Regions from separate parts of the Dorea sp. genome, predicted to be linked through region 1. Evidence: riboswitches for the same ligand, from Rfam matches in the RefSeq annotation. Region 1 holds a riboswitch; the other holds the start of a gene.
What was found. Region 1 has a riboswitch for cobalamin ahead of ACWJAF_RS08095 (hypothetical protein). Riboswitches for the same ligand answer to the same signal wherever they lie in the genome.

Region 1 (16,434 bases):
GCATGTATCGGATGCATCAATCAGGAGCTTGCAAAGATGGCAGACTGCGTGACGGAAGTCGTGTATGGAATTCCGGTACAGTTGAAAGGAAGCAGGATATGAAAATAAAGAAGTTATGGAACAGTTTTAAAATCGCATTCTCCATGTACAGCAGGATCCCTATGCCGCGCAGCGAGTGGACCGATGAGAATAAAGCATATGCCATGTGCTTCTTCCCGTGGATCGGCGGTGTGATCGGACTTCTGTCTTATGGAGTATACCGTCTGACCGGCCGGATCGAAGGATATCAGAATGCAGATGCCGGTATGAATGGAATGGGAAGATATGGGGTGTTTTTTACGATCTTTCTGGTACTGCTTCCGGTCTTTATCACAGGCGGGATTCATCTGGATGGTTTTTTGGATACGCAGGATGCTTTAAGTTCATGGCAGACGAAAGAACGGAGACTTGAGATATTAAAAGACTCCCATGCCGGTGCATTTGCGATTATTTCGTGCAGCGTGTATTTTCTGGTATACGTCGGTGTGTATTCGGCTTTGAATGTGGAAAGTATGCAGGTAATTGCATGGAGTTTTATGTTATCCAGAAGTCTTAGTGGATTGTCTGTGGTAACATTTCCACAGGCGAGAAAGAAAGGAATGGTCGCAGACTTTTCGGAACATGCATCGCAGAAGATTACGAAGATAGTACTGATGCTCTATGTGATCGTGCTTGCTGTGATCATGGTTTATACAGGAAGAATCACAGGTGTTGCGTGTGTGATTACGGCGTTTGGTGTATTTGGATATTATCATCATATGGCAATGAAGAACTTTGGAGGTGTAACAGGGGATCTGTGCGGGTACTTCCTGCAGGTCTGTGAGCTTTTGATGGCATTTGTAACAGTCGTTGTGAGCGGGATATTATAACGGCTGTTGATGATGCGCAGAAAAAGGAATTACTAAAGGATAGAGAAAGAGGAATAAGCTATGATCATGATTATCGGTGGCGCATATCAGGGTAAGCATACATTTGCAAAAGAGCTGTACCCGGATATCGTCTGGGCAGATGGAAAATCGTGTAGTGAGAAAGAATTAAAATCAGCGCAGGGAATCGTCGGATTCCATCATTATATTGAAAGAATGATAAGAGCAGGAGAATCGGCAGAGCATCTTGCAAAGGAGCTGACAAAAGAGAATCCGGAGCTGATCATCGTTACAGATGAGATTGGATATGGAATCGTTCCAATCGATAAGGTGGAACGGGAATACCGCGAGACGACCGGAAGAGTGTGTACAGAACTTGCGGCATTTTCGGAAAAAGTTTATCGTGTTACCTGTGGAATCGGGCAGCTGATCAAAGGGTAAAGACGGGGGAAAATGAATGGAGATTTATCTGATCCGTCATTCCATGACGGAAGGAAATAAAGAAAAACGCTATATCGGGACGACGGATGAACCCTTATGTGCCGAAGGAATAGAACTCCTGAAAGAGTATTCCGGCAGATATCCAAAGCCTGCGCATATCTATATAAGTCCGATGAAACGGTGTATACAGAGTGCAGAGATCATCTATCCGCAGATGATGATGGAAGGAAAATATAGCATTATGGAAGATCTGCGGGAATGTGATTTTGGGAGATTTGAGAACCATAATTATATAGAATTGTCCGGGGATATGCAGTATCAGGCATGGATTGACAGTGGCGGAAAGCTTCCGTTTCCAGATGGCGAAAGCCGGGAAGGATTTACAGAGCGTACAAGGAACTGCTTCCGGGACGTGCTTAAGGATGCACTGCAACATAGCTGGGCACGAATCGCAGTCGTGGCCCATGGAGGAACGGTTATGAGTATTATGGAAGAATATGCCCGTGGAGAAGACGGACGGTCAGCCGGAAGTTATTATGATTACCAGGTGAAGAATGGAGAAGGATATGAACTTAGAATTACAGAGAATGATCTATATGACGGTGGCACTTGTAATTGGCTATTTACTGGATCTGATGTTCGGGGATCCAAGGTGGCTGTATCATCCGGTGCGCCTGATCGGACATCTGATCTCGGGAACGGAACGAATTATAAGAAGCTGCCTCCCGGAAAGTAAGACAGGGGAACGAACCGGCGGTGTGATACTCGTGATCGTGGTGGTATCAGTCAGTACAGCTCTGCCTGCACTGGTTCTGCATATTGCCTATCAGAAATTCTGGCAGATTGGTCTTATCATAGAAAGCTTCTGGTGTTATCAGATTCTTGCTACGAAATCCCTGAAAGTTGAAAGCGACAGAGTCTATACAGCGTTAAAGACAGAAGGACTTGAGGCTGGAAGAAAAGCGGTATCGATGATCGTAGGAAGAGATACCCAGAATCTGACAGAAGAAGGCGTTACCAAAGCGGCTGTTGAGACCGTTGCAGAAAACACTTCGGATGGGATCATTGCGCCGCTATGCTATATGCTGGTCGGTGGTGCGGTTCTTGGATTCGCATATAAGGCCGTCAATACGATGGATTCCATGGTAGGTTATAAGAATGAGAAATATCAGTATTTTGGAACGGCGGCTGCAAAGCTTGACGATATCGTGAATTATGTACCTGCAAGAATATCGGCAGTTCTTATGATCCTGGCGGCATATATAAGCGGAATGGATGGAAAGAATGCAGCAAAAATATTCAAAAGAGACCGTTATAATCATAAAAGTCCAAACTCGGCACAGACAGAGGCAGTGATGGCCGGTGCGCTGGATGTGCAGCTTGCGGGAGATGCATGGTACTTTGGAGTACTGCATAAAAAGCCGGTCATAGGAGATCCGGTAAGAGAGATTGAGGCAGAAGATATCAGGAGATCCCATACGCTGTTGTATGCGACGTCGGTTTTATCACTTGTTGCAGGAATTCTTTTAAAAACAGGACTGATACTCATTTTATAATAGGATGTCAGAAAAGATTTCTGCAATCTGTATGTTTTCGTTTACAGAAGATATGCTGTCATCCTGATATTGATATTTATTATCATAAAAATTCTGTAAATAAAGAATAAAAGTTAGAATTGTGTAAACAATGTTCTTGTTGACTAACATAGCAGACGCAATTTACAATAATAAAAAGAAGTAAAGAAGGTGTTAGTTATGCAGGCATTGTCACAGGCAGTTCCAGGGAACTACACAATCAAATGGATGTTCGGAATTCCGGAAGTACTGGACATGATTCGTCAATATAAGATTAACGAAGGCAGTGAGATCACAGTGATTCAGAACTATGGAAGCGGGCTCATCATCAGACATGGTGAAAAAAGGATTGCGATCAGCAGCGATGCAGCAACAAGGATTCAGGTATAAGATCCGGTTGACTATTTTGCACAAAGTGAGTAATATGATTGTAGCAAAATAGCAGAGAAGCGGCGTGGCCGCACAGGAGAAGAACAGTTGAAAGAATATACAGAGACAGTTCATGGCGGAGATATATACCGTAATCCGTCTGTTACAGACTATTCTGTGAACAGTAATCCACTGGGAGCTCCCGAAGGTGTACGGATGGCAGTCAGGGAAAGTGCAGACAGGATCATGCACTATCCGGATGTCAGATGCGACAGACTCCGGGAAGCCATCAGTGGATATGAAGGAATTGAAAAAGAAAAGATACTCTGCGGCAACGGTGCTGCAGAGCTTTTTTTTGCTGTTGTTATGGCCGTAAGGCCCAAAAAAGCAGTGATAACAGCTCCCTCATTTTCGGAATATGAACGGGCACTTCGTACCGTGGACGCAGAGACCGATTATTATAGATTAAAAGAAGAAAATGAATTCCGTATCGGAGAAGATATTCTGGAGAAGATCACAGAAGAGACAGACATGGTCTTCTTATGCAATCCGAATAACCCGACAGGGCAGACGACAGAAAAGAAACTGCTGATAAAAGTGATGAAAGCGTGTAAGCAGTGCCGGGCAGTACTGGTACTGGATGAATGCTTCATTGATTTTTTGGATGACCCGGGAAGATACGAGTGCAGGGATCTGATAGCAGAGTATCCGGAACTTGTGATCATCAAAGCATTTACAAAGATTTTTTGTATGCCGGGGGTAAGACTTGGATATGCCCTGTGTGGGAATGAAATGTTGAGAATGAAGATGCGGGCGATGCTGCAGCCGTGGAATGTATCGGTGATGGCACAGGAAGCCGGCGTAGCCGCTCTTACAGATTGCGGGCAATATCTGAAGGATACCAGAGAATTTATCCGGACACAGAAGCAGTGGATGATAGAGCGGATGGAAATGCACGGCTATCAGGTATATGGATCGGAAGCAAATTATATATTCTTTCATGGGAAAAAGGGTCTGTATGAAAAGGCATTACATGAAGGACTATTGATCCGGGATTGTCAGAATTATGAAGGACTGGAAGAAGGGTATTACCGGGTGGCAGTACGTACAGAAGAAGAAAATGAAAGGTTGATAACATGGCTGGAAAGATTATGATACAGGGAACGATGTCCAATGCAGGAAAAAGTCTGCTGTGCGCAGGCCTTTGCAGGATATTCAGACAGGACGGATATAAGGTGGCACCGTTCAAATCCCAGAATATGGCACTGAATTCATTTATCACAGAGGACGGACTTGAGATGGGAAGAGCACAGGTGGTCCAGGCAGAGGCAGCAGGGATTCCGCCACAGGTAGAGATGAATCCAATCCTGTTAAAGCCAACGAATGATGTGGGATCACAGGTGATCGTTAATGGCGAAGTACTTAAGAATATGAGTGCAAGAGAATATTTCGCATATAAAAAGCAGCTGGTACCGGATATTATGAAAGCATTTCACAAGCTGGAAGAAGAAAATGACATCATCGTGATCGAAGGAGCCGGAAGTCCGGCGGAGATCAATCTGAAAAAAGATGATATCGTCAATATGGGACTTGCGAAGATGGTGGATGCTCCGGTACTTTTAGTCGGTGATATCGACAGAGGCGGGGTATTCGCCCAGCTTCTGGGAACACTGATGCTTCTGGAAGAGGATGAAAAACAACGGGTAAAAGGACTGATCATCAATAAATTCCGGGGAGATAAGACGATTCTGGATCCGGGAATCATGATGTTAGAAGAACGTGGGCAGATCCCGGTGGTTGGAGTGACTCCGTATATGCAGGTGGAGATTGAAGATGAGGATAGCCTTACTGAGCGCTTTGAAGGTGGAAAAGGTGGAAATGTATCTGGTGAAGCGATAGGACTGGTAGATATTGCTGTGATCCGGACGCCAAGAATTTCGAATTTTACGGATTTTATGTTGCTTGAAAATGCTCCGGGGGTAAACTTAAGATATGTAAAGAATCCAAGAGAGCTTGGAGAACCGGATATGATCATCTTACCAGGAACAAAAAATACCATGGGAGATCTGAAGTGGTTAAGACAGAGCGGAATGGAAGGAAAAATTTTAAAAGCACATGCAAAAGGCTGTGTCGTCTGGGGAATCTGCGGTGGTTATCAGATGCTTGGACAGACACTCAGTGATCCAGAGGGTGTGGAAGATGGTGGAAGCATGAAAGGATTCGGGTTGCTTCCGGTAGAGACTACATTTACCACAGAAAAGACAAGAACGAGGATTAACGGACGGTTCGTACATGTGGAAGGGATACTGGAAGGGCTTCAGAATGTGGAGTTTGAAGGATACGAGATCCATATGGGACAGACCAGACTTTTGAAAGGCAGTCCAATGAATCAAATTCATGATACGGTGAAAGACAGAAAGAAGGATGGCAGTGCGAAAACAGCCAGATGGCTGGAAGAGAAGCATAATGGAAATGGTGTATGTCACGGGGATATGGAAGAAACAGGAATGGACGGTATTTCCCATGACAATGCATATGGAACTTATATTCATGGAATCTTCGACAAAGAAGAAGTGGTGACAGAGATTGTAAAAACGCTGGCAGAAAAGAAGGGACTTTCGATGGAAGAGATTCAGGGAGTGGATCTTAAGACATTTAAGGAAAGTCAGTATGATCTGCTGGCAGATACATTAAGGAATCATCTTGATATGGATCAGATATATGAAATTATAGGGATGCGCAGGAAAGGAAGATCATACACATTGGAAACAATAGAAAATGTCACGGATAAAAATCATACACAGACAAAGATAGAAATCGAAAATGTACTACCAACAGAGATTGAAAAACGAAGTTTTGAGATCATCACAGAGGAACTGAAGCAGGAGAAAATATTCCTTCCGGATATCCAGGCCCCTATCACAAAGCGATGTATCCATACAAGTGCAGATTTTGATTATGCAAAGAATCTGGTATTTTCAGAGCATGCGGTGGAAAAGGCGCTGGATGCAATCAGAAATGGAGCGTCTATCGTGACAGACACACAGATGGGAAAATCAGGCATCAACAAAAAAAGACTGGAACAGTACGGCGGACAGGTGTATTGCTTTATGTCGGATGAAGATGTGGCGCAGGCTGCAAAAAAGAATGGAACAACAAGAGCTGTTGCAAGTATGGAAAAAGCATGTGAACTGGACGAAAAACTAATCTTTGCGATTGGAAATGCACCGACAGCATTGATCCATCTGTATGAACTTATCAGAAACGGACGGATCAAACCAGAGCTTGTGATCGGTGTACCGGTAGGATTCGTCAATGTGGTACAGTCCAAAGAACTGATCCTGACACTTGAGGATATACCGTATATTGTGGCAAGGGGAAGAAAAGGCGGAAGTAATATTGCGGCATGTATCTGTAATGCGCTGATTTATATGTTATAGGGGGAAGAAGCTTATGACATTGCAGCAATTGAGATATATTACCATGGTAGCGGAAAAAGGAACCATAAGTGAAGCTGCGAAGGAACTGTTCATTTCCCAGCCGAGCCTTACCAACGCAATCCGGGAACTGGAGCAGGAGATGCAGGTTACGATTTTTCACCGTACGAATAAGGGGGTTACGATTACTGCTGAGGGAGATGAATTCCTTGCTTATGCAAGACAGATCCTGGATCAGGTCGGTCTTATGCAGGAAAGATATCTGAATGTAAATGAACGGAATCCGAGATTCTCTGTGTCGTGTCAGCATTATTCTTTTGCGGTCAATGCATTTGTAGATGTGATCCGTAAGTTTGATGCGAGAAAATATGATTTTACATTAAGAGAGACGCAGACTTATGAGATCATCGAGGACGTGGCAAAATTGAAAAGTGAGATTGGGATCCTGTATACTTCGTCGCAGAATGAGACGGTCATCATGAAACTGATCCGTCAGAATGATCTGAAATTTGAAGAATTATTTGTTGCAAAACCGCATGTATTTATCAGCTCGAAGCATCCTCTGGCAGATAAAGAAGTGCTGACTCTTAAAGATCTGGAAGAATATCCGTACCTGTCATTTGAGCAGGGGGATTATAATTCTTTTTATTTTTCGGAAGAAATATTAAGTACACTGGACAGGAATAAGAATATCAAAGTCAGGGACAGGGCAACATTATTCAATCTGGCAGTGGGGCTGGATGGATATACGGTAAGCTCTGGAGTAATCAGTAAAGAACTTAATGGAGAGAACATTATAGGGAAACCACTTCTGGTGGATGAATATATGCGGATTGGGACAATTGTCCGTAAGGATGTAAGCTTAAGCAGATACGGGAAGGTATATATGGAAGCGCTGAAAAAATACACGGGCGGAATGCAGGAAAAATAGTAAAAACAGCAATTTGCTATAGCTTAAAACTATGACAAACTGCTGTTTTTTTGTATTATACATAAAAAAACAGATGAGTTATACTTTTTATCAGAGAAAACGAGCTGGAATTTGTCTGAAAAAAGATTTTTCAGATATGCTCTAAAGTACAGGAGGATATAAAGCATGAGTAAACAGGCACCATTTCGTTATGACGTAGTAGGAAGTTTTTTACGTCCGGAGTATCTTAAGGATGCAAGAGCAGAACTTGCAGAAGGAAAGATCACAGAGGAACAGTTAAAAGAGACAGAAGATAAAGCGATTAAAGAACTGGTAGAAAAGGAAAAAGAGATTGGACTTCAGGCAGTTACAGACGGGGAATTCAGAAGAAGATACTGGCATCTGGATTTCCTTGCAGATCTGGAAGGTGTAGAGGAAATCAAGGCGGAGCATTGGTCTGTACATTTTAAAGGACATCAGCCAAAAGCAGCAACACTTAAGATTACAGATAAGATTGATTTTGGAAATCATCCATTCCTGGAACATTTTGAATATCTGAAGTGTATAGCAGGAGATACACTTTGTAAGATGACGATTCCTTCCCCATCTATGCTGCACCTGATCTGTTGTGTACGTGCAGAAGAGTACACACCGATTGAACGTTATCAGGATATGAAAAATCTGTATTATGATATTGCAATTGCATATCAGAAGGCAATTCAGGCATTTTATGATGCAGGATGCAGATACCTTCAGTTAGATGATACTTCATGGGGAGAATTCTGTGATGCAGAAAAGAGAAAAATTTATAAAGAGAGAGGCTTTGATCTGGATGAGATTGCAAAATCTTATGTAAATATGATCAATTTGGCATTGGAAGCAAAACCAGAAGATATGACAATCACAATGCATATCTGCAGAGGTAATTTTAGATCCACATGGTTCTCATCAGGTGGATACGAACCAGTTGCAGAGACTTTATTTGGACATTGTAATGTGGATGGATTCTTCCTGGAGTATGATTCAGAAAGATCGGGAGATTTTTCTCCGCTTCGTTATATCAAAGAACAGAAAGTTGTACTGGGATTGATCACATCAAAATTCCCGGAACTGGAAGATAAAGAAGAAGTAAAGGAAAGAATCAAAGAGGCAGAAAAGTATGTAGCAAAAGACCAGCTTTGCCTGAGTCCGCAATGCGGATTTTCTTCTACTGAAGAAGGAAATGTTATGACAGAAGAAGAACAGTGGAAAAAAGTTGCATTCGTAAAAGAAGTTGCAGAAGAAGTCTGGAACGATTAGTATATAAAAAACATATAGACAACATATTAAATATACGTTTCACATTCGGAAAGTTATTGGGTATAATAATCCGTTGAGGGGGATGGTTTTAGAAGCTGAAATGCTAAGAAACAATTCCCCCTGTTTAGTTATCGTAGATTATACGAAGGAGATGGAACATAATGGGAGTATGGGAGAGACTGTTTACCGGGAAGCAGATGTCGGAAGCATTCATCTGCAGTGCATTTCTTGCATTGTCCGGCGGATTTCAGGATGCGTACACGTACAATACGAGGAATGAAGTATTTTCGAATGCCCAGACGGGAAATGTTGTGCTGATGAGTCAGAACTTTATGAAGGGAAAATGGATGGCAGGGTTAAAATATTTATTCCCGCTGTTTGCATTTGCACTGGGGGTGCTGATTGCAGAGCAGATCCAGAATAGATACAAATATGCAAAGCGGATTCACTGGAGACAGGGAATCCTGGGGGCAGAGATCATCATTTTGTTCATTGTCGGATTTATTCCGCAGCAGGGAAATATGCTTGCTACCGTTCTGGTATCCTTTGCCTGTGCAATGCAGGTACAGAGTTTCCGGAAGGTAAATGGATTCTCTTACGCAAGTACGATGTGTATCGGAAACTTACGAAGCGGAACGGCGGCGTTGTCATTCTATCTGAGAGAACGAAGACCGGAGCAGCTGCGGCAGGCAATGTATTATTTTGGAATTATATTTCTGTTTGCGGTTGGAGCCGGGATTGGCGGAAATCTGTCTGCACATTACGGAATTCGTATGATATGGGTATCCTGTGGACTTCTGATCGTCAGCTTCTTGTTGATGTTTATGGATATAGAGGCGCAAAAAAAAGAGACATTGACCCGCAGCTAGATGCGGATCAGTGTCTCGATTAATTTCTGGGTGGCGATACTTTGCGGTCTGAAGCTGTTCCGGATCAGACAGATATGTCTGGCCGGCAGTGATTCTTTTAGATGAATCTGTATGATCTCACCACGTTTCAGAGGTCCTTCGGCCAGTTTTTCCGGATAAAAGCCAATACCAAGATTATGCTGGATCATAGCAAGGCACTGGTCGGTAGAAGTAACCTCAAGGTCCGGACGGAACGGCAGACCATGAGAAGAAAAGTACTGGATATGCAGATCTCTGGTACTGGTATTATTTTCCAGAGAGACAAAAGGATATTTGACCAGTTCTTCCAGTGCACAGACGTGTGTGGTTAACTCCTGGTACTTCGGTCCGGCAATCAGAATTTCCCGGAAAGAGCCAAGAGAGACTTTCTGGAACTGTTTCTGGATCGTGAGCGGAGTTGTTACGACCGCAAAGTCTACCAGTCCGCTTTCCAAAGAGGCAATCGCCTGTGGCGTGGAATGGTTGGATATTTTTAACCGGACATGTGGATAACGGTTGTGAAAGGCTTCGAGTTTGGAAAGCAGCATGAGACGGAGCGCATTTTCACTGACACCGATAGAGATCAGGCCGCTTGTAAGACTCTGGTCACGCTTTAGTTCGGATTCGCCCAGTTCCAGCTGCTCGAATGCAATCGCTACATGGTCAAAAAGCTTCTGGCCTTCCGGCGTCAGGGAGACGCCGCGGTTGGAGCGTACGAACAGATGACAGCCAAGCTCGGTCTCGAGATTGTTCATACAGCGTGTAATATTAGGCTGGTTATTGTGAAGTACTTCCGCAGCTTTCGTAAAACTGTGATGCTGGGCTACATGGTAAAAAATCCGGTAATAATCGTAAGTAATCATGAGGGGCCTCCTGAGATATCATAATATAAAAATGATATAGACATATGAATTACTATATCATAAATGTCAACTAAGTATAATATATCTGGAGCGAAAAGACAATGCTAAGAAATAAAAAAATATATTCCCACAAAAGACAAAACGTAGTATACTGACTTATATTTTTTATGGAAAGGGTCTTAAAAGAGCCGGTACAAAAGAAATGGTTCATACACACGAAAGGAGACATAAAAAATGGTAAAGATGAATGTAGAATTCCAGACACCAGAGCAGCTTGTAGAATTTTCGCGTATGTGTCAGAGGACAGAGGCAGATACACTGATTGAGGATGTGGCTCACAAACTCATCATCGATGGAAAGTCTGTGATGGGGATGATGACCGTTACATTAGGAAAGAAGATGATATTGGTTATCGAGGGAGAAAATGAAGAGGAAATACTTCATTCCTTTGAAAAGTATCAGGCAAAAGAAACGGTCCAGAAACAGAATCTTGGCTAGATTGCAGGAAAGATTTTTCAGACACACTCTGGAGCGTGGTACATATCTTGAAGAAAGCATTTTCAGACATGCTCTGGAGATTGCATTTTTTCCGGACATGTGGTATCGTTGACAGGAAAAGAATAAAAATGAATGACAAACTGCAGGTGTCGGCCGGATGATATGAAGGAGTCTTATCAGACATACAAAGGTCCGGGCCGGTGAAAAGGGAAACAGGTGAAAGTCCTGTGCGAACTCGTCACTGTAAGCAGGGAGCAGCAAATCAGAGAAAATCATGAAAGAATTCAAAAGTCACTGGTATTACGGGAAGACTTAAGATTTGCTGTAAAGATCTGTAAGTCAGGAGACCTGCCTGTAGTGTACATGGAAGAAATTCCGGACCACGAGTAATTGGTTGTACATAGATTGCCAGTATGTATGGTGATTTTATACCCTTTTACGAAAATGTATTTATTTCGTGGGAGGGTTTTTTTGCGCCTAATTAAATATGTATCCAAAGAGGAAGAAAGTATTATGAAACACAATTCAAAACGTTTTCTGGCGCTTTTTATAGCAGCGTCAATGACATTAACACCAGTGCCGGGTGTATATGCAGAAGAAATACAGGCAGACCAGCAGACAGAGACAACACAGGCGGCAGACTCTGCATCAGAAGCACAGGAGTCAGAAGTTCAGACAGCAGATCAGAACAGTCAGGAACAGAATACGGTAAACGATGCATCTGGCGCTGATAATGTACAGAACAATGCAGATGCAAATGAAAACGCTGCTACACAGACTGGAAATCTCTCCGGGCAGGTGGAGAACGGAGCAGATCAGACAGAAGCCGGAGCAGATGCAAACGAAGCTGATAATTCGGAAGCAGATGCAAAGAAGCAGGAAGCACTGGCAAAACTTCCGGAGATTACGGCAGAAGCAGGAAGCTTTAAAGATGGTGTATATCAGTCGGATGAGGCGGCAATCGGTGGTTCTAAGAGAACTTCGATCACATGTGAGAGCATTACGGTAAAAGATGGAAAAGCAACTGCAAGAGTTATATTTTCAAGTGACGGTTATCCAAAAATATGGATAAATGTTGCAGGAACCATTCAGGAATATGAGAAAAGAGCTGACAGTGCAGAAGGAACCAGTGCATTTGATATCCCGGTAGATCTGAATAAAGAGATGGCGGTTGTAGGTTATGTAGAAAAGATGGGATCTTATACGCAGTATAGTCTGAATGTAAAGCTTTCAGAAGGAAAAGAACCAACCGGACCAGTTCCGTCAGAACCGGGAACAACAGATCCGTCAGAGCCATCCAATCCGGGAACGACAGACCCGGCAGACCCATCGGAACCAGGACCGTCTGATCCGGAAGAAATAGTACTGACAGACGGAAGCTATCATGTAGATGTAACATCCAGCAGTACAATGTTCAAAGTAACAAATTGTATACTGACATCAGAAAACGGTAAAATGTATGCAGTGATTACATTAAGCGGTACCGGATACGATAAGTTATACATGGGGACTGCAGAAGAAGCAGCGCAGGCAACAGATGCACAGTGCATTCATTATGCAGCGGATGCAGAAGGAAACTACACATATAGAATCCCGGTAGAAAGTCTGGATAAAGAGATTGCCGTTGCTGCACATTCTATAAGAAAAGATCAGTGGTATGACAGAACGCTTACATTTTCATCAGAATCTGCAAGAAGAATTATTGAAGATGGAATTTATGAAGTAAATGCAGAAGCAGGCGGTAAGATGTTCCGCGTCGTAAGCTGTACAATGCAGGTACAGAATGGACAGATGTCGGCATCCGTTACGTTGAGTGGGCAGGGATATAACCGTCTCTATCTTGGAAGTATCGAAGATGCACCAAATGATGAGGCACATTGGATCCTTCCGGAGAATCTGCTGGCAGAACAGTATACATTTAAAATTCCGGTAGAAGAACTGGATAAGACAATGGATATAGTAGTCCATACAACGAAAAGTAATAAATGGGATACCAGAACACTGACCTTTTATTCAGAGGGAATGAAAAAAATCTCCGACAATGGATCCGGTAATGGAAACGGCTCTTTAAATCCTGGCGGATCTGGAAATGGAAACGGAACACTGACTCCTGGAAATGGAGGTACAGGAAATGGAAATACGGGTTCGAATGGAAGTGGAAATGCAGGCTCTGGAAATAACGGAAGCGGAAACAGCGCAGGAAGCAGTGTGAATAATGGCCAGCCGGATACTGTATCAAAATCAGAAGCAGATCTGAATAAATCAACGGTACAGGTCAATAGTTCGACTGGATTAAAAGATGGTGTATACACACCAGACAGTTTTTCATGGTCAGGTGGAACAGGAAAGGTAAGCATTAGTTGCAGCAAGGTTACTGTAACAGGCGGGCAGGCATATGCAACACTGGTATTCAGCAGTCAGCATTATCAGTATGTAAAGGCCAATGGAAATACATACTATCCAAGCGAAAAAGGTGCAAGATCCACAACATTTGTAATTCCGGTGGCGCTGAATAAGAACAATACAATCATTGGTATGACGACAGCAATGTCAACACCTCATGAAATCCAGTACAGTATCTTCGTATATCTGGCAGCGGCAGCGACAGGCGGAAAAGAAGCAACAGCCGGAAAAAATGTTACCGTAATAGGAGCAGGAACGAACGCAGACGGAAGTAAAAAATCAGCAGCAGTGAACCAGAAGCTGGATGAAGAAGCACCACAGATCATCGGTCTTGAGTATCAGTCTGAGACAAAAGTGGAACATGCAAAATATTTTAAAATCTATAATTATGATCAGGGAATTACATTGCTTGAGATTGATTTAAGTCAGGGAACGGGCCGTACGGAAGCGGTAGAAAGCCAGAAGACGGAAAAAACATCCGGAACAGCTAAGAAGACTACGAAAAAATCTAAGAAAACATCGAAGAAGAATACTAAGAAAAAGAAAAAGAAAAACAGTACAGCAAACGGCTTGAATCCTGCAGAGCAGGAACAGGCAGATCTTTATCAGGCACAGGTTGTAAAATACCTGATCGTTCCTGAAAATGCAGAGATTCCGGCAGGACTCGATAAAGAAGTTATCGTATTGCGCCCGGATACAAAGAGCATCTATGCCGGAACGAACCATGTGCTTTCTATATTAGAAAAGCTGAATCAGACAGAACGTGTATCGGCAGTCGGTATGAAAGCAAAAAAATGCAAGAACGATACCATAAAAGGTAAGATGAAAGAAAAAGAAGTCCTCTACGCAGGAACTTCCGGAAAGCTGGATTATAAAAAGCTGGTAAAAGCACAGAGTGATCTTGCAATTGTTTCATCGGGCATTCTGCCAAAAGAAGGAAGCAGCAAAAAAGCAGTCAAAAAGAAAATGACAAGTTATCAGAAGATGACAGAAAAGATGACGATGCTGAAAATACCGGTAATTGTAGACCGTTCCAAAGATGAAAAAGGCAAACAGGCAAAACAGGAATGGGAAAAAGTATATGAAGTGCTTCTTGGATGCCAGAGCATGTAACAGAGGTTGATGAAGAATCCACAAAGAAGTAAATAGAGATGTGTATTTGGTAGAAAGCATTTTCACGACAGATTCTGAATATAGAACATGAAAACTTATGGGGATAAAGTGGAGAAAAAGATGAAGCAAAAAAGATACAGGGCACTGTGTGTGTTGTTAAGTACATTGCTACTTGCATCCGGGACACTGACCGGATGCGGAAGCGGTCAGGCATCCGGAGTGTCAAAAGAGACACAGACAGAAGATAGTGCAAAAAAAAGTTCTTCAAATAAGAGCACTTCCAATAAAGAAAAAGCACCGGAAATAGAAGGACTGGAATATCAGAAGACCATGAACCTTACATATGCGACAGAATTCAATGTCTTCTATTATAAAGGCGGCTATAAACTTCTGGATGTCAAAGATGACAGACAGTATCTGATCGTCCCGGAAGGAAAGAAAGCACCAAAAGGCCTGGACGGGGATATCATAGTTTTAAAGCAGCCGCTGGATCATATTTATCTGGCAGCAACGTCGGCAATGGCATTATTTGACTCGATAGATGGTCTGGATCATATACGGATGTCGGGGGCACAGGCTTCTGACTGGTATATAGAGCATGCAAAAGAAGCAATGGAAGCAGGTGATATCCTCTTTGCCGGAAAATACAGTGAACCGGATTATGAGATGCTGATTAAAGAGGATTGTGATCTTGCCATTGAATCTACGATGATTCTTCATACGCCAAAGGTACAGGAGATGATCGAAGATCTGGACATCCCGGTTTTTATTGACCGTTCCAGTTACGAAGGCCATCCGCTTGGAAGAACAGAGTGGATCAAAGCGTATGCGGCGATGCTGAATAAAGAAGACGCGGCAGATACATTCTTTGAAGAGCAGGCGGAAATTATTGAAGAACTGAAGGACTTTAAAAATACAGGCAAGACGGTTGCATATTTCTTCGTAAGTACAGATGGAACCGTTGTGGTACGAAGCAGTAAAGACTATATTCCGAAGATGATAGAGATTGCAGGCGGCAAGTATATTTTTAAGGATTTGAAGAATACCGAAAGCAAGAGCTCTTCTGTGAATCTGTCCATGGAAGAATTCTATTCGAAGGCGAAGGATGCGGATTATCTGATCTATAATGCGACGATTGACAACCCGATCCAGTCGGTACAGGAACTGACCGCTAAGAATGAATTATTTGCAGATTTTAAAGCAGTAAAGAATGGAAATGTCTGGTGTACAGGAAAATCTCTGTATCAGGCCACTGATATCGTGGGCAATCTGATTACAGATATTCATCTGATGCTGACGGATGGCGATCCATCGGAGATGACATTCTTGTATCAGGTGACAGAATAACGTATAATGAAAATCAGGTGGGCGGTGAAAGGTTCATCTGATTTTTTTGTAGAAAGATTAGAAGATATGAGAAAAAAAGAGAATCATGAAGAAAAAAAAGTACAGGTAAAAAAGAAAAACGGGACAGAAAGCCGCTTTCAGGCAGAAATACTTAGACGAAGATCGAGGTATTTTGCGGTATTTGTGGTGCTGGCAGCGGCATTTTGTGTGGTGACGGTTTTAAATATTAATACAGGGAATGTAGATATCTCAGTACCGGAGATCCTGAAAATTCTGGCAAGAAGAGGCGGAGAAGGTACAGAGGCGAATATTATCTGGAAGATCAGGCTCCCGAGAGTGTTGATGGCGGCAATCCTGGGTGGTGCCTTGTCTTTGTCTGGATTCTTAT
Region 2 (16,434 bases), on a different contig from region 1:
GTCTGTGTGATTCTGGAATTTTATATCGGTTTTCATTTGTATTACTTTTATTTTTATGAATTTTATTTTTTTGCTGTTCTGTAATACTTTGCTTTATACCACCTTTAACGTGCAGTTCACTTCCGCACCGTTTTTCGGCGTCATCTTTTCATCCGCACTGCATGTTGCATATTTTACTGTCAGTGGATATTCACCTGCCATCAGTTCCCTGTTCAGTGTGATATGGTAAATGTGCTGTCCCGGCTTTATCTTTTTTGATGTGTAAATGGTCTCGTCTGTATCCGGCAGATAGAACGATATTTCAAAATATACTTCGTTCTCCTCCGGGTTCATAAGTTCTACATCTACATCTTTACTTCCGGATGCCACAGTAATTGTCTTGTATCCCGGTATCTGAATTCCTTTTTCTGTACTGGCATTCTGACCTTCACTTTCCGGCTTTGTCTGCTCTTCTTCAAATGCAGTGTCGTAATTGGTTACTTCTTTTGGCTGCATACGGTTATATATAATCCCGGCTGCGATGACTGCTGCCAGACCGATTCCGGCTACGATCAGTTTTCTTTTTTTCCGGTTTTTTTGTTCTGTAGTTGTCTGTATGTTTACTGTCTGTGTTGTTTCTGGTTGTATCTGTTCTTTATCACTCATCTTATCATCCCTTTGTTTTACGGTTAGTTGCTTCCAACTTTTTTTGACACCAATGATATAACATACCATTTCAAACTCCGTCAATGAATTTTCCCGTTTTTCTTTTTGCATTTAATGCAATAAAAAAACAGGAAAACACGGGATTTTCTTTTTCTTAAAATGCAAAAAATTGCGTTATCTAAAAAGTCAAATTCTCGTATTTTCCTGTATTTACAAGGTTTTTTCTGATTTTTCCGTTTTTGTATATACTCTTGTTATTTCTATTTTTTAAGTCGTTTTTTGTTTTGATAACTTTTCTCAACAATTCTTTTCAACACTACTATAACCAGAACAGCAATAGTGCTGTACTCTCCGGCATATGCTGTCTTCCCACACTGCTTGTTACCGTGACCGGTACTTTTGCCACGATACTCCCCCCCTGATAATAGTGTATTTCACAGGCCGATATCGGAATATAGATTCTTCCTTCTTCAGACCTTGCAACAATCAATCTGCTGTTATCCTCATACCTAAGTGTGTCCAGATATCCTATTCTTTCTTTACCGTCCAATCTTGATTTTGCCGTTAAAGCTTTTACTCTCAATACCAGATATGGTGTATCTTCTTCCCATACAATCTCTGCTCTTTCTTCAAATCCATGCATCGCCATGGATAATGAAGCCGTATCCGGCCGGCGGTTCAGTCTGTAGATTCCGTATTTTACCTGATAATTTCCATAACGTTTGATATTGTATATTACATCTTCGTTTAACTGTTTCTTCCTGCTGATTACAACACTCTTTTTCTGCTCGTAATCCTTCAGCATCAGTTCCAGCATATAGAGATCCACATTTTCAAGCATATTTCCCAATGTTTCCTTCACCGAATCTTCTGTTCCCCCAATATCTGTTAAATATCTTTCTAATCTTGTGAGCAGATTCTTATAACGTTCAATCCAGACTCTCCCGGCTTTTGTAAATGTAAGATCTTCCCCCAGATATCCCTGTTCCATACAGGTTTTATAAAAGCGGTATACGGTCGATGCATTTACCCCGCAGATCTTTGCCACTTCTCCCTGTGCTCCTTTTTTCTTCTCCAGTTTATCAAGCTCCAGCACATACTGGATCTGTGCCATCGTCGGTTGATTTTTTCTCTTAAGATGTGCGCCCTTTTCCATGTGAACTTCCTTCTCCTGTTGTTCTTTCTTTTATTCTCTATTACCATATATGTATGTTCACTTCCCGGCAGTCAATCGTTACCGGCTCCTGTTCAAACGGAGTAATCGCAATAAGCGCCTCAGCTTCCGTCACTGGCACTTTCACATTTTTCATATAAGAAAATATATCTGTTGGCAGATAAAAAGCATTTTCCTCTTTTTTTGCCTGAACCCATCCCGTGCTCCTGCGGTACCAGATAACTCCTGGATCCATATCCTCTTTTGCCTTTAATACAAACCAGCTGATACCTTTTTCAATTTTTAATATTCCCTTGCTTTGGAATTTTTCATCTTCCCCGGCCAGCAATCTTGGATTTCTTCGTTCCGGCTGATAGATACCAAGCAGGATTTCAAATGTTCCTTCTCCAAATACATTGTACATATCCATCCCCTTATAACTGCGGTCATATACATCTCCGTATTTTAAGAATCCATCTATCCCTTCCAGTGCCTTCTGGCTGATCACATGTTCAATCCTGCACGCATCCTCCTGGGCCTCTTCCTGTTCCATTCCACTGACCATCTGGAAAAATTGTGTCAATTTTTCATGTCGTTCGAGGCAATCCATGCCTTCCATTTTTCCTAATTCTGTCAGAATCAGTCTTCCTGTTTTTTTCTCTTCTTCCACATATCCTGACAACTTCAATTCCCTTACCAACGCATTGGTCTCCCGCATGGAAAAACCTTTTTCTGTGGCATATTCTGCCACTGTCAATTCTTCGCCCTGCCGGTAGATCTGATAAAGATGTTCCAGAAGATCCTCTCTTTTTTCTTTCTGGTTGTCTACTTCTGATGCTTTTCTTCTCCCCATAATCTGCCTCCGATTTTACATATTTTCAGACATACTTTAGTTAGTTTAAACTTACTTCTCTGTATTATATCCACGATATTTTTCTTTTGTCAACCGGATGAAAGCAAAATATACCGTAAAGTCGGACATATAGATTTCTGAAATGATATTTCAGATACACTCCAACCTTTTCTTTCAAGGGGTGTCTTTTTATTTATTCTGCTTTACAAGAATTTTCTACTAATTAAATCCAATCAGACGTCTTGCAACTGTATATGCAAGTGATGATATCTTACGACCGGATTTTCCAGGAATATTCATTGTCTGTCCGAGAATTCCATAACGGATTCTCATGAAACTTCTTAAATCTTTCTTCTTCAAATACTGCCAGAGTTCCTTCTTCTTCGCCAGATTCTCTTTATCTTTTGAACGGATACACAGAATAGAAGATACCGTCATCATAATCGCAAGGTAATTCAACATATATTGTCTTAACTTCTTACTTCCGATATCTTTGATCTGGTACATATCGATCATTGTCTTCGTAACAAAGATCTGCTGATCCAGTCTCTTAATCATGACTTTTTCATTCACCGACTGATCTTCTCTTCCGATAAAGTAACGGTAAAGATCCACATCCATATAATAGATCTTACGCACATGTGGCAATGGATAATATACATAGATGTTATCTACATAAAATGTATGCTTTGGCAGTTGCAGCTGAATCAGCTTCAGCATATCCGTACGATAGATAACAGAATGCATCAGGATATACTGATCCAGATGGAAATGTCCCATATCATCCCAGCGGAAAATCTCATCCTGTGGCAGTACATTACGGTAGTGAATGACTTTTTTATGCGTTGCTCCAACCTTTTCATATACATAGTTAGCAATCAGCATGTCCAGTTCTACTTCATCCTCTTCCATATGACGTAAAACATCTAATATTTTATGAAGTGCCTCTTCATCTACCCAGTCATCACTATCTACAACTTTAAAATACTTTCCTGTTGCATGTGTAAGTCCTGAGTTTACGGCATCTCCATGTCCACCGTTTTCCTTATCCACAACTTTTATGATTGTTGGATATTTTTCCATATATTCATGAGCAATCTCTGATGTTCTGTCTTTTGATCCGTCATTTACGATAATGATCTCTACATCTTCTCCACCTGGAAGAATGCTTTCTATCGCATGCGCCATATAATCCTGCGAATTATAGCACGGAATGGCAAAAGAAATATATTTCATTCTTTTTTCTCCTCTTTCTTTAAACTTGACTTCTTTTTAGTATAATCCATTTCGCGCTATTTTCCAACAAAATCTTTGTAAACCCCCTTGTTCACAATTTGTTCATTTATCTTTCAAAATTCCTTCACTTCTTTAACATTCTTTCTTCATAGGTATTGCCTATACTATAACCATCAGATAAATACAAAAGACGTTATCTAGTATGTAAATACTATTTGGAATAAACTTTTTCATAATACATGCCGGGAATTGCGGAAGCGGTTACCCGGCATCCTCCCTTCCTAAAGGATTTTTTTGAGGATGTTTTTCATCCTTTTCACTACCTGCTTTTGCAAGATGCATTAGCATTTATCATGAATTTTATCAGGGCTGCCTCGGCAGCCCTCTTTTTTACCAGCATATATTCTCAAAGAACTGCCTGTGACAGATTCTTATGACAATTCCTGCACATTCCAATCTACTTTCTAAATTTTTTCATGAGATTTTTCAAGTATTCCTTTTTCCGGTATCCAATTATACAAACAGTGCTTCCTATCACCAAAGCACCTGTTATCTTCCATAAAAGATATCCACCTTCTGTCTCTTTTTCATCATTGATATCCCCTTTTGAGACATCTTTATCTCCATCTTTTCCACCGAAAAATGTCCGTTTTACAGGGTCTATGATTTTTTGCAGTATGGATTTTTCCGCCCCGATCCGAAAGCTTACTCTTGAAACAGTTTCATTTTGTGCCAGATCTTTTGCCCGTACTTCAATTTCATATTCTTTTTCTTCATCCAGTTTGCATTCATAACTGTCTGTGTTCTTCTTTTTTAATTTTTGTTCCTTTCCATTAATCTTTACTGCTTCTATATAATCTTCTTTTTTCTCTGTCTGTATCTTCACTGTCCGCTCTTTTTCGTATGTTTCACCCTCTGCTACATTTTCAAACCGGATTACCGGTGGTGTATGGTCTATGACAAACTTTGCTTTTGCCTCACCTGTATTTCCTGCTGCATCTTCTGCGCTTACACGCAAGGTATGGGTTCCTTCTTTTTCGATCTTTTCTCCCGGCTTATACAGTTCATCATCTAACTGCATCAGATATGTATAACTGGTAAAATCCTGTATCCATTCTCCGGACTCGTACTGCCACTGGAACTCCTTCATATATTTTCCATCCAGTTCTTCTACATGCATGATGACCGGATTATCTTTGTCTATGATCACCTGCTTTTCCGTCTTACTTTGATTTCCGGCCATGTCTTCTGCCAGAACCTGAAGCTTATAGATTCCGTTTTTTGACAGTGTCTGGCTGCCTGACTTTTCTTTTCCATTCTCTTCCCATTTTGTGATATTCTGCTGTGTGGTATTCCCTTTTTCATCTTCGTGACTGGTTCCTGCCTGTAATTCTTTCATACGGTTTTCTTCTTTTGCACGGTATATAACATTCACCGGTTTACTCGTAATCAGATAGTCCTGAATTCCTTCTATTGTAGTTACCGGCAGCTTCTTATCAAGACAAACCCGGTCCGCCAGCTCCGTACGGTTTCCTGCATGGTCTGTTACGATTACATGAACCAATACTCCTTGTCCGCTATTTGCCTCTTCTGTAATCTGAAACTGTGCTGTAGAATTTTCCGTCCGTCCAACCAATTTATCCCCTATCTTGCACTGTATCTCTGCAATCTGGCTTCCTCTCGCACCATCATCTGCCTCTACCGATAACGGTACATCCTCCGGATACCATGCCCGGAATCCTTGTGGAACACTTATCTTTACTTTTGGATTCAGCATATCCATATCGAATTCCTGTCTGCTTTCCGATTCTCCTATCACCTGTCCATTCGCATCTTCCATCCACACTTCCAGAATATTCTTTCCTTCCATAAAGCGGTCCGAAACACTGCATTCTGTTCCTGCTTTATCTAATATCCCTTCCTGTTTATCTCCAACTCCGTTCACTGTCCGGTATTTTGTAATGCCATTCGGACTTATATGCTTAAGACTGACCTGTGGTTTTTTTATATAATATCCGTTTTTTCCATCCGGCTCATTATACGATATCTGATATAGTTCTACTTCTTCTACTTGTTTGATAATTTCATTCGAAACAAAGGTAAAATCATTATCATCTTCTTCATTCTCTTCTTCATCTGCTTCTTGATCTTGATTTTTATCTGTTTCTTCTATATCCTCTCTATCGTTTTTCTCATCATCTTTTTCTTTCTCTGTTTCATCTTCTTTTTTCTCATTATCTTTTTCTTTCTCTGTTTCACCTTCTTTTTTCTTATCTTCCGGTTCTTCCCCACTTCCATTCTCTTTCTTATCTATCGCATCACCTGCATTTGTTTCTTCTTTTTCATCGATTTCTTCCCGTCCCATTATTCTTATTTTTTTATTCTTTTTTTCTACATTCTTTTGCTTTGCTTTTTTATTTTCTATGTCTTTTATAGTCCTCTTTTTACCTTCTGCCTGTGCCTGATCTGCTGTTTTCTGTTGTCTGTTCTGCGTCTTTCCTGTATTATTCTTTTTTGCCGATGTATTTTTTGCGAATACTTCTGTTGCTTCCCCCAGATGCGCGCCCATCTTCAGACTTGTTCCTGTCATAACTACCAGTAACATAATGATGATATATCTTTTTATCTTCCTACCCATACTTCTTCACCTTCTCTTCGAATCTCATATTCTTTCTGTAGTTTTTTAAATTCTTCTGTCTCTGATAATCCCGGATACTCTGTCAAATATCCTTTTATCACCTGTGCACATTCTTCTCTGCTGATGGATGTATCTGCACACAGTATTCTGATATGAAGTAATTTCAGTTCTTCCGATTCCTTCAGTTCATTCATTCCCTGTCTGCATATCTCTCCTGCCATATCTTTCCGTCCACTTTTTTCATACAATAACACCATTTTTTTGTACAACTGCTCACGCAATTTTGAATCCGGTTCCAATTGCAGCAGATCTGTATAGACTTCTGCCGCTTTTTCTCTTTCTCCTTTTTTCTCATATGCTGCTGCCTCGTACTTTCTTAATTCTTTCTCCGCTTCTTTATCAAGATGCTTATTAGCCATTCCATTATTGCCCTGTTCTTTATTCACCAACCGTAGGACTTCATCTGCGCCTTTTTTCCCGTTCATAAGTCCATATCCTCTTATCAGACATCTCAGATATTTCACCTGCAGCTCTTTTTTCTCCGGTTTGTTATCTGCTAACCAGTTTTCTAACTCCTGCATTCCTTTTTGGTATCTTGTTCCGCTTACAGTCATCTCATGTTCTTTGTAAGATGCAATCAGTATCCCCAGATTTTCTGCTATTTTGCTATCTTTCATTTTTTTCAGATATTTCATGCTCTTATCTGCATCCCCCACATCCAGGAAATATGCCATTGCAAGCTCTATATATGCCTGATCCGGATTATTGTTTCCGGTAGACCTGCCTGCCCCTCCTATTCCTTTACCGGCATTCTTTCCCGTCTTCTGATCAGTTTTTTCCACCAATACCTTACTTACTTGTACACTTTTTCTCCTTTCCAGCGTCTGCCAGAAAAGATATCCACCCGCCAGTAATACGAGACTGCCTATTATGCACAATTTCTTCAGAGATTTTCTCTTCCGTGATGAATTCTGTCTTTTTTCTTTCTCTTTATATGTTGGAATTTGTTTTTGAATATCTGATATACTTGAATAATTGGAAGACTGGTTTCCCAGTGCTTTTGATATTATTTTCTTCAGACGGATCTCTTCCCGTCTGCTAAGATGCGGCTCTGGTTCTGTAGAAGCCAGAATATACTGAAATGTTCTCCCTAACCCATAAATATCCAGTTCCATACTGGCATGCTGGTAGTATTTTTCATCTGACGGAAGGAAATATTCCCTGATATCTCTTCTTTGCATAAAGCGGATATGTTCCTTTCCATCTTCTGATTTCATATCCAGATAATAAATCCTTCCGTCATCTGCCCGGATCATACTATAGGGATTCACATACTGATAACAGGGATTCCCCCTGCAACGGTGAATCAATTCCAGCTGTCTGGTAATCTCTCTTAATATCTCATATAATTCTGATTTTTCCAGCGCCGGGTGATATTTTAAATATTTTACAAGTGTTTTCCCCTCTACATTTTCTGAACTGATATAACAGCTTTTTCCATGTTCGATCAACCGCAATACATCATAACTTGTTTTCTTCGATACTTCTGTCATGCTACCACCTCTATATTTTCCATATAATCCATCCTTTCTTCATCTTCGAATGACTATATCCTGTTGCCATATGTATCACAAACGCTCTGTTTGCTTTTTCTGCAATCCATCTACCATCGTAGAGGAACGAGAATCCTTGCTATATTTTGTTAAATCAGTTTCATTGTTACGGGATGTTTATTGATTTGTTAATAGATTCTATTTTGAATATATAAAGTAAGCCTATATTACTTGATACTTTTCAAAAAAACAAGAGACTTTTTAAGAATCGCAAAATCTTGTGAAAACTGCCAGTATTAATATGTATCTAAAAATGCTTTCCGCAAGATATATGACACACTCTGACCTTCCTGCATAATTTGTCAAAAAAATTCATCCGTAAGTTCTTGTCAGGCAGCTTTTCCAGCCGTCTGCATTTTGGAACATTACGGATGAATCTTTTACTTTTCTATCATTTCTTATCTGTGACTTAATTCCTTCGGTGTATACAGATGTCTCGGGATTCCATCTACCATAACCGGTGATACATCTCCCTGGATCAGCGGACGTACATAAGAGATAAATTCACTTGTTACATAGGTTCCTTCTTTATTCACCCAGCTTCTTGGCACAAGTTTTTCATCATTGGCAATCTTGTGCACATCTTTAACCTCTGTTCCACACTGATATGGATCATCTGAGAGACGTTTTAATACAACCATCTTGCCTGTATCGCCCTCATCTGCTGCTTTTACTGCTGCTCCACCTACCTGATATGCTTCCAGGATATCTACCCTGGATGCTGCATGAGACGCTGCTCTTTGCAGTGTGCTTAATTCAATCGCACGTGTCTTACAGCCGATCTCACCTGCAATATAACTTGCCAGATAAGATGCCGTTCCCGACAACTGCTTATGTCCAAATGCATCTACAAAGTCAATGCTGTTCCCCAGTTCACATACATAGGTCCCATCTGCCGTTCTGATACCTTCTGATACCGCAACTACAATCGATGTCTTCTCCTGCAGCAGCTGTTTGATCTTTTCCCCAAATAACTGCAGATCAAACGGAAGCTCTGGCAGATAGATCAGGTCAGGTCCCTCACAGTCTTCCCCTTTTGACAGTGCTGCGGCTCCTGTCAGCCATCCTGCATTACGTCCCATGATCTCTACGATAGATACCACACCTTTTTCGTACTCCAGACAGAAACTGTCACGGATGATCTCTTTCATGGATGTACCGATATACTTTGCTGCGCTTCCATATCCCGGTGTGTGATCGGTCAGTGCCAGATCATTATCAATGGTCTTCGGGCATCCGATAAAACGGATTGCATGTCCGAATACAATCGCATAATCGGATAATTTCTTGATTGTATCCATGGAATCATTTCCACCAATATAAATAAATGCCTCGATATCCAGTTTGTCCAGGATTTCAAATATCTTATCATATACTTCCCTGTTCTCATGGATTTCCGGAAGTTTGTACCGGCATGATCCTAAGAATGCAGCCGGTGTCCGTTTTAATAATTCTGCATCCAGTTCTGTCTTGATATGATCCGAAAGATCAATATATTTTTCCTTTAATAATCCCTGAATTCCATGAAGCATTCCATATACTTTCTTTGCCCCACGGTCTTTTGCTGTCCGGTATACACCGGCAAGACTTGCATTGATTGCTGCTGTTGGTCCCCCAGATTGTCCTACAATTACATTTCCTTTCATTCACTTGTTTCCTTCCTGTTTTATTCACGCCCCATGTTACGGTTCTCTTAAAATTTTCAATTCGGAAATTTCTTACCGGAAGAACTGTAACTGCTTTCGTCGTTAATATAATATTAGTGTATTTCCACATAAAAGTCTAGCTTTTATTTGTTTTTTTATGCATTTTTACTATTTTATATTAAGATGTCTACATCCAGAGACTCCGACATCATCACTTCTTCCGAACGCATGACGACAATAAAAAACTCTTACTTCCCATCTTTTGTAATCTCTACATTATATGAGAAATAAGAGTTTTTATTCATATTTTACTTATCTTAAAGCGTGTCTTAAACAGGTTTTCTACAAGACGTATGACACAATTCGTTTATTCAGCTTTTACAGGATTGGTTACACTTACTTTGTGATCGTACCAGACTCCTTTGGTTCCGATCAGCGCCAGATCAAATTCTTCATCTAATGCCGGAACAGGAACATCGAATCCATAGACTTCTTCTGTCGTTCCATCACTGTATGTAACTTCATCTGTAGTTGGCTCTAAAAGCTCTGCGCCTTTTTTCTGAGCTTCCTTTGCTGTACCAGGGAACAGATTCACAATATGCTTTGATACAAGACTAACGTGTATTGTCATCTTCCCGTCTTCTACCGTCAATGTGCCTTTTCCTTCGTTCGCTTCATTTACATGAAACATCGAACTGTCCGTGTTAAACTCTGCAGTATAAGTTCCATCCTCGATCGGAGCTTTTTTCTGTTCCTGATCTTCTGACTTTTCTTCTTTTGCATCCGCTTTCTGCTGTTCTGTCTTTGCTGATGCGGTGTCTGATTTACTGCTTTCGCTCTTACCTGCACATCCTGTAAATACCGTTGCTGTCATTACTGTTGACAAAATAACTGCCATTAATCTCTTTTTCAACATTGCTATCTCCCTTAATTATCCTTTTTACTGAGCATCCATAGCTGCTTTTGTATGAGCTACATATAACTGCTGGATTGCTTCAATCTCACCAAGTCCGGCGATCTGAGTCTTCACGCTGTCGAAGTTCTTAGATGCTTCGAACTGGCTCTTCCATGAATCATCGTCATCTCCAGCCATATCATTGTTCGCATGATCTCCTGCTACAACCATCAGCGGACGGAGGATTACGTTCTTATATCCTGCTTCTTTTACTTTTTCAATTACCGATTCGCAGGAAGTCTCTTCCGGCTCACCTTCTACAGTTCCGATAAATACATTCTTATATCCAAGCTGCTCCATCTGTGCCTGCATCTGGGAGTAGCTGATTTTTGCGGTATGAGATGTTCCATGTCCCATGAATACGAATGCTGTGCTGTCTTCCGCAGCTGCATCAAGACTGTCATACTCTGCTGTCTTAACTGCTTCTGCTGTGATTGCTTCTGCTACGGCTGCTTTATCTGCATTAATAGCAGTTGCATCAGCTCCTACTTCTCCAAGAAGCGGCTCTGCAATCTTTACAGATTCGAATTTGTCTTTATAGTTGTTAACTGCTTCTGTTAACTCATCATATTCGGCACCATGCATCAAATGTGTCGGCTGTACGACCAGTTCTTTTACACCGTTCTTTACAGCTCTTTCCAGTGCCTGATCCATATTATCAATCTTCTCATCATCTCTTGCCTGCACATGGTTGATAATGATCTGAGCTGTAAATGCTCTTCTTACTGACCAGTCCGGATTTGCTGCCTGAAGAGCTTTTTCTATTCCTCCGATATCAGCTGCACGGCTTGCATTGAAAGAAGTTCCAAAACTTACTACCAGAAGCTCTTTCTCTCCGATATTATCTTCATTTAACGGATCATCTGCTGACGCATCTCCGGTATCTCTTCCAAAGTAATCCGGATCTGCATTTTCACCTTCTACCAGTTCTTTCTGTGCATCTGTCAATTTGTCCCACGCCTCTTTTGCTTCTTTACACTGTTCATCTGTCTTATCATTTCTTTCCTGCACATAGATTGCATCTATCTTCTTTGCGACCTCATCTGCAGCTTTCTGATCATCATCTTTTGATGATTCTTCTGTAGTTTTTTTGCTGCTACTGTCAGAGCTTTCTGTCTTACTTCCACATCCTCCGAGCGCTGATACGCACATCGCTGCTGTCAGTAATAATACTACTAGTTTCTTTTTCATGCTTTCTACCTCCTGGTTCTGATTGTCGAGCAGTACAATCCCTGCGGCTCACTTTTTATATAAAAAAAGCCTCCGCCAGAAAACGAAGACAACGAAAACAAACTGTTAAATCTTTAAAAATTAAATAAACTAACAGTTTTCTATCCATTTCGTACTGCCAATTCCTCGTGGCCTGAACTTATCGTTCCTGTACTGCGAAAGGCAGGTCTCCCGGCTTATTGCTCGAACGCTTCTGCTTCCTTCCCGGTATTCCAGTGGAAATATTGCTTCTGCTCGCAAAATACGGTGACGAGTTCGTACAGGATTCTCACCTGTTTCCCTTTTCACCAGTCCAGATCATATCTGACTGACACCTCACACAATCTTAATATTTATTTGCTCTTTGTTACCTTAGCACAGTCAGATACATTCTGTCAACATATTCACACCGCACCTCACTACGAACCTTCTCTTTATGTTACTATTCACACGTTATGCAAACAGTAACCTCTTTATTCCAATTCATACGTTGTGCAAACACCGCTTCCTCTTTCAAATATAGAAACACAGTAAAAAACCCTCGCCCGACTTAATTGTCAAACAAGGGTTTCTCATACGTGCGCGAGAAGATTCGAACTCCCGACCTTCTGGTCCGTAGCCAGACGCTCTATCCAGCTGAGCTACGCGCACATATTATTTATTTGCTTCAGTTGTTTGTGTACCTCAGCAACGAAATTAAGTATAGCGCATCATTTTCAATCTGTCAACACATATTTTAAATTTTTTTATATTTTTTCAAATTAACTTTTCCAGACACATTCCAGTCCCCATTTTTTCTTATTAATTATTCGCTTTCTTTGTGATAAAGCCACTGTTTGCCGGGCGTATGAACAGTAATATAAATCCTGTGGCTTGTCTTTCTTTTTTACGTCTGGACTTTTCTTTCTGATTTTTATAATGCTATAATTAAATCATTCTAAAACACGAGGACTTACACATGACCAGAAAAATTGCCGTAATCAATGACTTATCCGGTCTTGGCCGCTGTTCCCTGACGGCTGCCATCTCCGTATTATCATCCATGGGCGTCCAGCCCTGTCCACTTCCGACTGCTATTTTAAGTTCCCAGACGGAATATCCGAGCTATTATAGCTATGATTTTACCGGTAAGATGGATCATTTCCGTCAGGAGTGGAAAAAGCTTGAAACAGAGTTTTCAGGGATTTATACCGGCTATACCGCAAGCGTAGCACAGATCGAGCAGATTTTCCGTTTTTTAGATACATTTCAGAAAAACAATACCTTTCTCGTCGTAGATCCTGTTATGGGTGATGACGGGCTTACTTATGATATGTATACCGGTGAACTTCTCGCTGCCATGAAGCAGCTTGTTACCCGCGCAGACGTTATTACCCCGAATCTCACCGAATTCTGTCTTCTGACGGATACGGACTATGCCGATTTTCAAAATCCGCTTCTCTCTATCCGGGATATCACAGAAAAACTACAGACAGCCAGTCAGAAGCTGCCCGCGGGACATCCTGCAAAAATCATCATTACAGGCATTCATTTTACAGACAAGGAGCAGGGAACTTCTGTCCATAAGATTGGAAATCTTCTATTAGATCATACGGATGCAGATACTTATGTGCCGCCTGTTCTTTCTGCCTTCCCGTGCTGCAAAGGCAGTTATTCCGGAACCGGGGATCTGTTTGCTTCCTGCATTACCGGCGGACTTGCCCGTGGACAGGAACTTTCGGAGATCATACACATTGCCGGACGATTTCTTGAAAAAGCTTTGATTGATTCTGTTTCAGAAGATGTACCCGTGAATGAAGGCGTTAATTTTGAGAAATATCTGTATATGTTACATCCGTGTGTCTGAAAATGTTCTCTGTAAATGTTGAACCATTATACAGAGAATCTGTCACCAACATCTTCTTCCGAACACATAATGATATAAAAAAACATCACTATATCCGCTTATTCCTTCCTCTCCCGGAATTCTTCAGGCGTCATATAGTGATGTTTTTATATAATCTTACGAAATACTTGCGAATGTAATCTGTGCCCCGTTTGCTTCTGCCTGCACTTTATACTCTTCCGGATAGTATCTTGTGGAGAATACATACTCTCCTTCATTTACAAATACTTCTACCGAAGATGCGTCTGCCAGAATCTTCAGGTTCTTCACTTCTTCAACTTCCACATATCTCAAGCTTCTTCCTGCAGATAGCGAAGTCTTCTTCTGGCTTGTAAAATGCATCTGGAATTTCCCGTCTTTGTAATCCAGAATCAGTTCGTCCGAAAGTATAACTTTGAACTGGTTACCGGATATGTTCTTTATATCCATCTCATATACTGCATAGCCGTCTACACTCAGCATATCTTTGCCTTTACTTACCAGCTTCTTCTTTTCTTCCAGCTCTCTTACCGGACGCTGGCAGATCTTACCGTCTTTTTCGAAGATTTCACGTGGAAATGTAAAGCAGTGCTGCCATCCTGTCTGGATCGTCGGATTCGTATATTCTTCGCAGTCCGGCATTCCCATCCAGCTTATGTGAATTCTTCTTCCATCCTCAGTCTCAAAGCTCTGTGGTGCATAATAATCAAATCCGTAATCCCATAAGTAATAATCCGATAACTTATATTCTCCGAGAATGTCTCCTTCTACTTCAAAATATCCGGACTGATATACATTTCGGTCATTCCACACGCCGCCTTCTAGTCCCTGTACAGATGTAGAAAGAATCTTTTTATCTCCAATTTCAAAATAATCCGGGCACTCCCACATATAACCAAATGGTTTTTCGGATTCTACGCGGCTTTTGAACTTCCAGTTTACTTTATCCTCAGACTCAAACACAAGCACCTGTCCTACATCTTCATTGGTTCTTGCACCCTGTACCATATAATAGGTATCATTTTCTTTCCATACTTTTGGATCCCTTACATGACAGGTCAGATTGTCCGGATAGTCTGAATTTCTCATCAATTCTTTTTTGTTTCCAAATGTCTTACCGTCTTCTGTCACTACAAGAACAGTGTTGCCCTCACGTCCGTTTCTGATGTAATCGTAATCCCCGTCTTCTAATTTGACATTTCCTGTATAATACAGATACATTTTCCCATCTTCGATAAATGCGGATCCGGAATATACCCCGTGGCAGTCAAATGGCTGGTCAGGATAAAGTGCATTGCCCTGATACTCCCAGTCGATCATATTCGTACTGGTGTAATGCCCCCACATCTTTACGCCGCCTTCCGGATTGAATGGTGAATACTGGAAGAATGCATGATAGATTCCCTGAAACTGACAGAGTCCGTTTGGATCGTTCAGCCAGCCAACCGGCGGCATCAGATGTAGTTTTTCGCGGAACTTTCTATCTGATGCGGATAATTCTTCTTTTGCCTTCTGATTCTTCTCTGCTATATCTACTAATTTTACCAGATCTCTTGTTAATGCGTTCATAATCCTATCGTCTCCATCTATTTTATTATGTTATTTTTATGCTGCTTTTGTATCTTGTGATGTACCTGGATTACTCCATTGCTATGCATTTCCCGCAATCCCAAAATCCTTACATCTTCTTATAGTTATGGGGCTGGAAGTTTATATTACTTTCGGCCCCATATCGTACTATTATTTTGCAAGTGTCATTACTTTGCTTGTTGTCTTAACTTCAGCAGGTTCTGCCTTTGTTACATTTCCAAAGTCATCTGTGTTCGTCAGGATCATCATGGTTGTTGTCTGATATCCTGCCTTCTTAATCTCATCAAGATCTGCTTCTACCAGGACATCTCCTGCATGTACTTTATCTCCATCAGATACTTTCTTGGTAAATCCTTTTCCGTCCATCTTCACGGTGTCGATACCGATATGGATCAGAAGTTCCCCGCCTGCTTTTGTTGTAATACATACGGCATGACCGGTTTCAAATATGTTAGAGACCTCTCCGTCACATGGTGCTACGATCTTACCATCTGCAGGCTCTACTGCTACGGTTGCTCCAAGCATCTCGAATGCAAATGTCTCGTCTTTTACTTCTCCTAATGGAATCTGTGTTCCATTTACCGGGCTTGTTAATGCCTCTTCTGCTACTTCTTCTGTATCATCTGCTGTTGTTTCTGTCTTGTCTTCTACTTCTTTTTCTTCTGCTTTTGCTGTGTCGTCTGCTACTAGTCTCGTTGCACAGTGTGCTGCAGATGCAATGTTCTTACTTCCACCGACATGATTCAAAATTTCCTGTGCGATCTTTCTGTAATCCATAATAACTCTCCTTCCCTTTTCATGCGTTTTATATGTAATCGTTTTCATATTTCTTGATTTAATGATAAGAAAAAAAATGCCATTTGTAAATATGGCATTTTTACTGATTTTTAATATTCATTTTTGTGCGATTTGCACGATTTTCGATGTTTTTGACCGATTTTGGAGTTATTCATCCATGAATGATACATTTTAATATCTTCGTCTTGTGTTGATACCTGACTTTTTTGCTTTTAATCGATAACCATATCTTCT

Region 2: another riboswitch for cobalamin. It lies ahead of ACWJAF_RS00395 (sirohydrochlorin cobaltochelatase); the one in region 1 lies ahead of ACWJAF_RS08095 (hypothetical protein).

Annotation. Positions count from the first base shown of each region.
Region 1 is NZ_CDRRQK010000014.1:63,697-80,130, forward strand. It holds gene ACWJAF_RS08025 (bifunctional adenosylcobinamide kinase/adenosylcobinamide-phosphate guanylyltransferase) at 1-102, shown strand, start outside; gene ACWJAF_RS08030 (adenosylcobinamide-GDP ribazoletransferase) at 99-908, shown strand; gene ACWJAF_RS08035 (bifunctional adenosylcobinamide kinase/adenosylcobinamide-phosphate guanylyltransferase) at 969-1,346, shown strand; gene ACWJAF_RS08040 (histidine phosphatase family protein) at 1,363-2,082, shown strand; gene cbiB (adenosylcobinamide-phosphate synthase CbiB) at 1,982-2,902, shown strand; gene ACWJAF_RS08050 (ferrous iron transport protein A) at 3,101-3,310, shown strand; gene ACWJAF_RS08055 (pyridoxal phosphate-dependent aminotransferase) at 3,398-4,444, shown strand; partial or broken gene ACWJAF_RS08060 (cobyric acid synthase) at 4,426-6,021, shown strand; gene ACWJAF_RS08065 (precorrin-8X methylmutase) at 6,025-6,729, shown strand; gene ACWJAF_RS08070 (LysR family transcriptional regulator) at 6,743-7,657, shown strand; gene ACWJAF_RS08075 (5-methyltetrahydropteroyltriglutamate--homocysteine S-methyltransferase) at 7,823-8,935, shown strand; gene ACWJAF_RS08080 (YoaK family protein) at 9,097-9,804, shown strand; gene ACWJAF_RS08085 (LysR family transcriptional regulator) at 9,801-10,685, opposite strand; gene ACWJAF_RS08090 (HPr family phosphocarrier protein) at 10,920-11,183, shown strand; cobalamin riboswitch at 11,355-11,553, shown strand; gene ACWJAF_RS08095 (hypothetical protein) at 11,697-14,699, shown strand; gene ACWJAF_RS08100 (ABC transporter substrate-binding protein) at 14,787-16,046, shown strand; gene ACWJAF_RS08105 (FecCD family ABC transporter permease) at 16,113-16,434, shown strand, end outside.
Region 2 is NZ_CDRRQK010000001.1:61,481-77,914, forward strand. It holds gene ACWJAF_RS00355 (hypothetical protein) at 94-645, opposite strand; gene ACWJAF_RS00360 (hypothetical protein) at 965-1,801, opposite strand; gene ACWJAF_RS00365 (metal-dependent transcriptional regulator) at 1,842-2,651, opposite strand; gene ACWJAF_RS00370 (glycosyltransferase family 2 protein) at 2,871-3,887, opposite strand; gene ACWJAF_RS00375 (hypothetical protein) at 4,345-6,525, opposite strand; gene ACWJAF_RS00380 (bacterial transcriptional activator domain-containing protein) at 6,510-8,078, opposite strand; gene ACWJAF_RS00385 (6-phosphofructokinase) at 8,537-9,784, opposite strand; gene ACWJAF_RS00390 (hypothetical protein) at 10,152-10,700, opposite strand; gene ACWJAF_RS00395 (sirohydrochlorin cobaltochelatase) at 10,725-11,930, opposite strand; cobalamin riboswitch at 12,114-12,302, opposite strand; tRNA gene ACWJAF_RS00400 (tRNA-Arg) at 12,526-12,599, opposite strand; gene ACWJAF_RS00405 (pyridoxamine kinase) at 12,907-13,794, shown strand; gene ACWJAF_RS00410 (glycoside hydrolase family 32 protein) at 13,951-15,381, opposite strand; gene ACWJAF_RS00415 (glucose PTS transporter subunit IIA) at 15,553-16,179, opposite strand; gene ACWJAF_RS00420 (LacI family DNA-binding transcriptional regulator) at 16,413-16,434, opposite strand, start outside.